One region of the Arthrobacter sp. ERGS1:01 genome, then DNA from elsewhere that is predicted to be linked to it. Evidence: predicted binding sites of a transcription regulator. Region 1 holds the regulator's gene; the other holds the start of a gene.
The links. The regulator LexA, encoded in region 1, represses DNA repair genes until DNA is damaged. The targets are predictions, from matches to a motif close to TCGAACANNTGTTCGA.
Positions count from the first base shown of each region.

Region 2: the regulator LexA is predicted to act here: its motif matches at 2,334-2,349, upstream of AL755_RS17030 (Y-family DNA polymerase).

Region 1 is NZ_CP012479.1:797,395-801,930, reverse strand. It holds gene AL755_RS07490 (histidinol-phosphate transaminase) at 1-1,040, opposite strand, end outside; gene AL755_RS07485 (LysM peptidoglycan-binding domain-containing protein) at 1,117-1,533, opposite strand; gene lexA (transcriptional repressor LexA) at 1,840-2,583, shown strand; gene AL755_RS07475 (ATP-dependent DNA helicase) at 2,694-4,536, opposite strand, start outside.
Region 2 is NZ_CP012479.1:2,892,744-2,897,279, forward strand. It holds gene AL755_RS17020 (FAD-dependent oxidoreductase) at 1-482, opposite strand, end outside; gene AL755_RS17025 (ribosomal maturation YjgA family protein) at 541-972, opposite strand; gene AL755_RS17030 (Y-family DNA polymerase) at 1,011-2,309, opposite strand; gene AL755_RS17035 (hypothetical protein) at 2,805-3,092, shown strand; gene AL755_RS17040 (SulP family inorganic anion transporter) at 3,174-4,536, shown strand, end outside.

The DNA of each region.
Region 1 (4,536 bases):
CCTGCGGTGACTCGCAGGTGGCCGGGGATGCCGACGTCGCGGATGAGCACGCCGTCGGCCAGCAGGGCTTCCCACAGTGCATGGGGGTCGGCCACCCCGCCGAAGAACACGTAGTTCGAATCCGACGGCGCCGGGGCAAGCCCCATGGCGGAAAGCTCCGTGACGATGCGGTCGCGCTGGACCTTGATGGCCTCAACGTTGGCGAGCAGGGAATCGGAATTCCGCAGGGCCGCAACGGCCGTGGCCTGGGTGATGGCCGACAGGTGGTAGGGCAGGCGGACCAGCCGGATGGCGTCGGCGACCTCGGGCGCGGATGCCAGGTATCCGAGCCGGGCACCGGCCAGTGCGAACGCCTTGCTCATGGTGCGGGACACCACCAGCCGCGGGCGGCCCGGGAGCAGGGTCAGCGCACTCGACGTGCCGGTGTGGGCGAACTCCACGTAGGCCTCGTCCACGATCACGATCGCCTGGGACGCCTCGCCTGCTTCATAGACGGCCTCGACGACGTCAAGGCCGAGTGCCGTGCCCGTGGGGTTGTTCGGGGAGCAGAGGAAGATCACGTTGGGCGCGGATTCGCGCACCTGGGCGGCCGCCGATTCCGCGGTAAGGCTGTAGTCGTCCCCGCGGACACCGGGCACGTAAGCGGTGCCGGTGCCGCTGGCGAGCAGCGGGTACATCGAGTATGTGGGCGGGAAGCCCATGGCGCGTCGTCCCGGTCCGCCAAAGGCCTGCAGCAATTGCTGGAGGACCTCATTGGAGCCGTTGGCGGCCCAGATGTTCTCCTCCGTGAGACCGTGTCCCAGGTAGGCGGCCAGTGCCCGGCGGAGTTCGGTGAACTCCCTGTCGGGGTAGCGGTTCAAGCCATCAAGCTCATCGGCCACGGCCTTGAGGATGGCCTCCTTGGCGTCCAGTGGAACACCAAAGGTATTTTCATTGACGTTTAGCAGGATGGGAACGTCCAGTTGCGGTGCCCCGTAGGGATGCTGTCCGCGCAGATCGTCGCGGAGCGGTAACTGGTTGAGACGTTCAAACTGATCCATGGAATCAGCTTAAGTGGTGTTCGTGCCGGAACAGAACTTGTGACCGGCAATGTCCCACCATGTGATCTCCGTGGGCCTACTTCGGCAGGGGTACGTACAACTGCTGGCCGGCCTGCAACACCGAGGTGCCCAGGTCATTGAGGGCCACGATCTCGGCCACGACGTCGCGGACGTCGCGGTTGGGATCGCTCTTCGCCGCGATCGACCACAGGCTTTGCCCCTGGAGCACCGTCACGGAGGCCGCATAGTCCGTCATGTTGACGGGGGTGTACTTAGTGGCGGCGTTGGCCGGGCTGGCGACGACGCCCAACAGCACGGCCACTACGGACAGCATCAACACGGCCGCGACGACAAGGGCCGGAATTCCCAGGAAAACCATGCGGCCCCGCCGCGTCAATCGCAGGGGTCCGGCCGGGGTGGCACGGACAGTGCCGAACTTGCTTCCGGAGTACTGGACCGCCGGGCCTGCTGTGGAAATCACCAATGCGCTCATGAATTCATTCCTTTCACTCCGTGGAGGCCTGACCGCATGGGCCGAACCGGGCGAAACCCGGGACATTCAGCAGGATCAAACTTCCATACACAATATGTTCGATAGAACGTATGTTCTAACGCTGGTACTACAGTTTTAGCATCTATAGACGACTCTTGCCAAGACTCGATAGAACAAATGTTTGAAATTCGCTCTTTTCTGGCTTAATCTTGGAGGTAAGGATTCGCCGCTAAAAGCAGTCCACCAGAAGGCACTGACACTCTTGATTAACACTCTTGACGGCCTCCACGAAAGGACCGAAGGACCATGGCGCTACCAGAACCTCCGCACCGCATCCCGCAGGCCCCCAGCAGGGCCGGCATGAAGGGGCTGACGGTCCGGCAGAAGAAGATTCTCGAATGCATCCAGCGCTCCATTGCCGACAAAGGCTACCCGCCGTCGATGCGTGAGATCGGGGACGTGGTGGGCCTGGCCAGTCTCTCCAGCGTCACGCACCAGCTGACCCAGCTTGAGCGCCACGGCTACCTGCGCCGCGATCCGAAGCGGCCCCGCGCCATGGAGGTCCTCATTCCGCTGGTCCTGGACAACGGCGTAGTGGAGATTGAGGGCGTCAGCTCGCCCGACCAGGTGCGCAGTTCGAACGGCTTGAACTTCGCCCAACTGAGCAGCGCCTCCGACACCGCATTCGTGCCGCTGGTGGGCCGGATCGCCGCCGGCGGTCCCATCCTGGCCGACCAGGTGGTGGATGACATCATGCCGCTGCCGCGCCAGATCGTGGGCAACGGTGAATTGTTCATGCTGAAGGTCGCCGGGGATTCCATGATCGACGCCGCGATCTGCGACGGCGACTGGGTGGTGGTGCGCCGGCAGAACACGGCCAACAATGGCGAGATCGTTGCGGCCCTGCTCGAGGACGAGGCCACCGTGAAGACGTTCCGCCAGCGCGACGGTCACACGTGGCTGCTGCCGCAGAACACCCGTTATGAGCCCATCCTCGGTGACAGCGCCACCGTCATGGGCAAGGTCGTCTCGGTCCTGCGCAGCCTGTAGGCAAAACGAATGGAAGCGCCCCCGGTCTCCCGACCGGGGGCGCTTCCATGTTTCCAGACCAGGGCCCCGGATCCCGACAGGCTCGATCACCGGGCGGCTGCGCACCTGGGCTATTTGCCGGAGAGCCTTTGCAATGCCGCGAGGGCCACGTTCCGGTCCTTGGTGGACCAGAACGGCGGAAGGGCTGCACGCAGGAAGCCGCCGTAGCCGGCATTCGCCAGCCGGGAGTCCAGGACGGCCACCACTCCCCTGTCACTGCTCGAGCGGATAAGCCGCCCCACACCCTGCGCCAGCCTGATGGCGGCGTGGGTTGCCGAGATCGCGATGAATCCGTCGCCGCCGCTCTGCGCAACGGCGCGGGCGCGCGCCGTCACGAGGGGGTCGTCCGGGCGTGGGAACGGAATCCTGTCAATGACCACGAGCCGGCACGATGCACCCTGGACGTCCACCCCCTGCCAGAGGGACATGGTGCCGAACAGGCAGGTGTCGGGTTCGTCGGAGAACTCTTTGATGAGGCCCGCCATGGAGGACTCCCCCTGGCACAGGATCTTCACCGACAGCTTCTTGCGGAGCTTTTCCGCGGCGTCCTCGGCAGCCCTGCGGGAGGAGAACAACGCCAGTGTTCCGCCCCCGGCAGCCGTGATGAGTGCCTCAAGCTCCGCCAATTGCTCCGGCGAGTTGCCGAAACCCGGCTTTTGCAGGTGCGCGGCCACATACAGCATGCCCTGCTTGGGGTAGTCGAACGGGGATCCGACGTCGGCCCCGGTCCACGCCGGCGCGTTGGCGCCCAGCAGGCCCAAGCCCCCGGCCGTGGCCTGGAACGACTCGCCGATGGCCAGCGTTGCGGAGGTCAGCACCACCGTGTGGTCGGCAAAGAGCCCCTCCCGCAGTTTTCCGGCAACGCTGAGCGGGGCGATGTTGATGACGGGTGGTTCGCTGTCGTCGGCCTTTTGGTAGCCCTGCCCGGGCGTGAACGTGCCGGTGCGGGACGCCCAGACCACTTCGCGGGCGTCGGCGGCGGTGAGCAACCGTTCGCAGAGGTCGAAGATCAGGTTCAGCCGGGACCGTGCGATCGAGCGTCCGCCGTCGGCCGAAGCATTGCCGTCGGGCTTTGAATCGGACAGGGCCACCCGGACGGCGTCACGCAGTTGTTCAATGGCCGCCGACTGTTCCTCGTTCAAGCCGTTGGGCAGCAGCCCGGACGGTGTTCCGGCGAACGCCAGGTCCAGGGCCGTCGCGGCCCCGTGCAGGGCGTCGACCGATACGCCCGTGTGCTTGCGGGTGCTGGAGGCGGCCGCCTGGACCATTTGGACCGAGAGCTGGCCCGTGACGGCGCCGGTGACCCTGTCCTGGAGCTCGTGCGCCTCATCGACCACGACGACGTCGTAGTCGGGAAGGACGGCGATGCCCTCGAAGGCGCTGATGGCGAGCATGGCGTGGTTGGTGACCACGATGTCGGCCTCGGCACCCTTGGCCCGGGCCAGCTCGGAGAAGCAGGTCTCGGCCAGCGGGCATTTTTGCGCGCCCAGGCACTCCATGGACGTGACGGACACTTGGCGCCAGGCCTTGTCGGTGACGCCGGGGACAAGTTCGTCACGGTCACCGGTTTCGGTGTCCTCGGCCCATTCGCGCAGGCGCACCACTTCACGCCCCAGCGGTGAGGTGGGGCCGGTCTTGGCGCCGGGCAGGTGGACCACGCTGGAATCTTCACCGAGGCTAAACAGCGCACCCTCGGCGGAGTCCTCCGAGGGAAAACCCCCACCGAGCTTGTGCCGGCAAACGTAGTTGCTGCGGCCCTTGACGAGTGCGACGTCGATGGGCCGGGGCAGCAGCGGTTCCAGGGCGGCCAGCAACCGCGGCACGTCCCGTCCCACGATCTGGGCCTGCAGCGCCAAGGTGGCCGTCGCCACCACGGACGGTTTGTCGCTGCTGAGCGCGTGGACGATCAACGGG
Region 2 (4,536 bases), 1.9 Mb from region 1:
GTGCCGGCAAAGAGTTCCTGACCGGGGTAGTGCGGCCAGTGCGGCTTGTCCCAGGTGCCCGTGGCGTTGATGACCAGCCGGGCCAGGTAGACGCCGCGGTCGGTCTCCACAGCCAGCGGCGAGCCGGGCGTACCGGAGGCGGCGCCGTCGTCGTTCCCGGGGGCGGGGCGGACGGCGTTGACCTTGACGGGGCGGTGGACCGGCAGCTCAAAGGCGTCCTCGTAGCTGCCGTAGTAGCGGCCGACGACGGCGCTGGCGGGTTCGGCGGGATCCGCCTGGCCCAGCTTCATGCCGGGAAGGTCGTGGACGGCGTGGGCGGCACCCAGGGTCAGGGACGGCCAGCGGTGGCGCCAGGCCCCGCCGGGACCGTCGTTCGCGTCCAGGACCACGAAGTCGCGTTCCGGCTCAAGTCCGTGCCGGGCCAGGTAGTAGGCGGCCGAGAGCCCCGCCTGCCCGGCACCAATGATCACCACGTCCAGCATGAAAAGCCTCCGTCATCTTGCGTTGTTCCTACCCGTAAAAACGGGCCCTCAACGGCTCCTATTCCGAACGTGAGGCAAGCCACGCACGGCCGCGCCGGGATGCGGCCCTCCGGGACAGTGCCGTGTCCGCGGCGCAGGCGGCCGCGGCGCCAACCGCGTAGGCCACCAGGTCAAGGGCGGAAAAGGTGGTGCCCAGCAAGAGCCGGGACGGCGGGAACGCCTGCCCCAGCTGCGCCGGAATGCCCGTCAGTTGGGCGATTTCAATGACGGCGCTGAAGGCGAAGGCGGCCAGGGCCACGCGGTGCCGCCGGGCGGCCGGGGCCACGAAGCCGAACAGCAGGTACACCAGCACCGTGTACAGGGCATCGGCCACCAGGCTCGCGGCGTCGCCCGCGGCCAGGAAATGTAGAGCCAGGCCAAGAACCGCGACGGCGGCGCCGGCAATGAACAGCGCCAGGCGCCGGGACTTCGATGAGTGTGGGTTGGCCATGGCTTCGAGTCTAGCGAGGCCCGGCACGGGGTCCATCGTCAGGCCCTGACCACGGGCAGTTCGGCCCATTCGGTGGTGTAGCGCGGGGAGGAGTGCTCCCGCTTCATGGACCACGACGGCGGTTCGGCCAGCCCGCCGATCCCGAGTCCTATGGCCAGGGAGCCGAACTTGTTCCGCACCTCCCCCAGCACGTCGCCCACCCCGGGTTGGGAGCCGGCGGTGTCAAAAACGTCCAGGACGTCCTGGCCCGCCGCCGGTTCCAGGCCGGAGAACATGACCCCGGCGCGCAGATAGGACGCCCCGGGGACGGCGCTTTGCCGGATCGCGGCCACGGCGGCGCGGATCAACACGATGGGGTCCTGCGTGGGGGCGGCGAAGCGGAGGGTCACGGCGGGAAAGCTGCCCTCCCCCGCGGCAAAGCGGCTGGTCCCGGCCGTCACGGTCATGGCCGAGGCCCGCAGGCCCTCCTGGTTCAGCCGGGCGGCCCCGCGCTGGGCGTAGACGGCCATGACCGATTCCATGCCCTCCACCGTGGTGACGGGGGTCGAGAAGCTGCGCGAGAACATGATTTGTTGCTTGTCCACGCGTTCCTCGGTGTGCGGGATGCATTCGGTGCCGTTGAGTTCGAGCACCGTGCGTTGGAGCACCACGGAGAACTTCTTGCGGATCATGGCCGGTTCGGCGGCCTTGAGGTCGGCGATGGATTCAATGCCCAGCAGCTTCAACCGCTCCGCCGTGCGCCCGCCCACGCCCCACAGCCCCGACGCTGGCACCCGCGACTGCACGGCATCCACCTGCCCGGCCGGCATGGCGTCGAGGGCGCACACGCCCCCCAGGGCGGGGTTTTGCTTGGCGATCCGGTTGGCGAACTTGGCCAGCGTCTTGGTGCCCGCAACGCCCACGCAGACGGGGACGCCCACGTGCCGGTCCACTGCCGCCCGGATTTGCCTCCCGGATTCCGCGAGGGCACCGGCGTCGCCCATCAGCCCCACGAACGATTCATCGATGGAGTACACCTCCTGCCACGCGCCAAAACGGCCCACGACCTCCATGACCCGGGCGCTCATGTCCCCGTACAGTTCATAGTTGCTGGAGCGGGCCACCAGCCCCCAGGCCTTGGCCTGCGCCTGGACCTGGAACCACGGGGCGCCGGTCTTGACGCCCAGCGCCTTGGCCTCGGCCGAGCGCGCCACGACGCAGCCGTCATTATTGGAAAGCACGACGACGGGCCGGCCTTCCAGCCGCGGGTCGAAAACCCGCTCGCAGGAGACATAGAAGTTGTTCACGTCCACGAGGGCGATGCGCCCGGCGGTAGCCGCTTGGGAGGAACCAGCCATGGGCACCACTCCCCTTCCCCGGACGCGAACAAATGTTCTAACAACCAAGTCTACCGCCTGGCCCGGCGGGCAACCCTGCCGGCCGCCTCCTGGGCGTCCGTACAATGGGAGGGCAGTTCCGGCACTGCATTACGATCAGGACGCCGGGACGAATTTGCCGCCTCGCGCCCACCGACGGAAGCCAACACGACCCCTACTGCACCCTCACCCTCAAGATCCGAACATTTGACGAGTTGGGTGGCGCTTTTGGATACCGTGGGCTCACCGCAAAAGGATCTCTTTTCGGCGGGGGCGGGATCTTGGACGGCAAATGTAGTGATGATCCGGGCAGCGTGAAACTCCGACTCGACGTGAATCTCGGTATCGGTGCTTCACCCTTGGACGAAGTCCATTCGGGGAGAGCAATACTTGGACACAGGCATGGCTACATTTCAATCCATCAAAGGTATTCGGATGACTCATGTATTCAAAGGCGGCTTGGAAAGGCCCAGGAAAATGACACGGATTCTGGGCCCCTGGGTTCTGCTGATCCTGGACGAGTCACATATTGAATTCCGGATGAGATTTCGTTGGCTCGCGCGTTTTGCTGGGCCGTGGCGGGTCGAACGTTCGGCCATCCGCGAGGTCTACCTGGGCCGTTTGAACGACTTGGCGCCCTCGCAGGTGAACTTCCTCGCCGAGGAGAACATGCCCTGGACATTCCTTGCCCAATCGCCCCAGGCCGTCCTTGAAGCCGCGGAAGAGCTTGGCTACCCCGTTCGGCATAACGACCAGATCCGGTAACGGCATGACCTCCGCCGCAACCATCGACGCGGGCGTCCGTACAATGGGAGGGCAGTTCCGGCACTGCATTACGGAGACCCCATGACCAGCGCACACCCGACTTCCCCAACTGTGCCCCGGCTGGACGGCGATAGCGTGCTCAACGTTTTGCGCACCCCGCGGCTCTTCACCCGCGAGGTGCTGGCCGGCGTCGTCACCAGCCTGGCGCTGATCCCCGAGGTCATTTCCTTTTCCGTCATCGCGGGCGTTGACCCCAAGGTCAGCCTGATCGCCTCGGTGGTTTTGGCGTTGACCATGTCCATTTTGGGCGGCCGGCCCGCCATGGTCACGGCGGCTGCCGGCTCGGTGGCCCTGGTGATCGCGCCGCTGGTCAAGGCCCACGGCGTGGAGTACGTGCTGCCCGCGGTGGTGCTGGCCGGGCTGGTGCAGATCGTGTTTGGCCTGGCCGGGCTGTCCAGGCTCATGCGCTTCATTCCTCGGTCGGTCATGATCGGCTTCGTCAACGCCCTGGGCATCCTGATCTTCGTGGCGCAGGTTCCGCACCTGCTCAACGTGCCATGGCTGGTCTACCCGCTGTTCATTGTGACGCTGGCAATCATCCTGATCCTGCCCCGCCTGACCTCGGCCGTGCCGGCGCCGCTCGTGGCGATCGTGGTGGTGACCGCCGTCGTGATGATTGCGCACCTCTCCGTGCCCAACGTGGCCGGCGAGGGGCCCATGACCGGTGGTCTCCCCGGCCTGACCCCGTTCCTGGCGCCCTTCAACCTGGACACCCTGGGCATCATTTGGCCCACGGCGTTGAGCGTTGCGTTCGTTGGGCTCATGGAGACGTTGCTGACCGCCAAGCTGGTCGATGAGCTGACCGACACCCGATCGCACAAGAGCCGGGAATCGTGGGCGCTGGGCGTGTCGAATATCCTGTCCGGCTTCTACGGCGGCATTGCCGGGTGCGCCATGATCGGCCAAACCATCGTCAACGTGAAGATCGGCCGTGCGCGCACCCGGGTGTCCACGTTCGCGGCCGGGCTGGTCCTGCTGCTCCTGGTCACCGGGCTGAGCGGAATCATGGCGCAGATCCCCATGGTGGCGCTGGCCGCCGTCATGATGGTGGTGGCCGTGACCACGGTGGATTGGCGCAGTGTCCGGCCCGCAACCCTTGCGCGCATGCCCGTTCCGGAGACCATTGTCATGGTTGTGACGGTGATCGTGGTGGTGGCCACCGGAAACCTGGCGGTGGGTGTGCTGGTGGGCGCCGTCCTGGCCATGGTGCTCTTTGCCCGGCGGGTGGCGCACGTGGTCACGGTGGAGCGCGCCGTGGCCCCGGATGGCGCATCCGTCGACTACCTGGTGCGCGGGCCGCTGTTCTTTGGCAGCAGCAACGACCTGGTGGCGCAGTTCAGCTATGCCGAGGACCCCGCCGAGGTGCGCGTGGACCTCACGCATG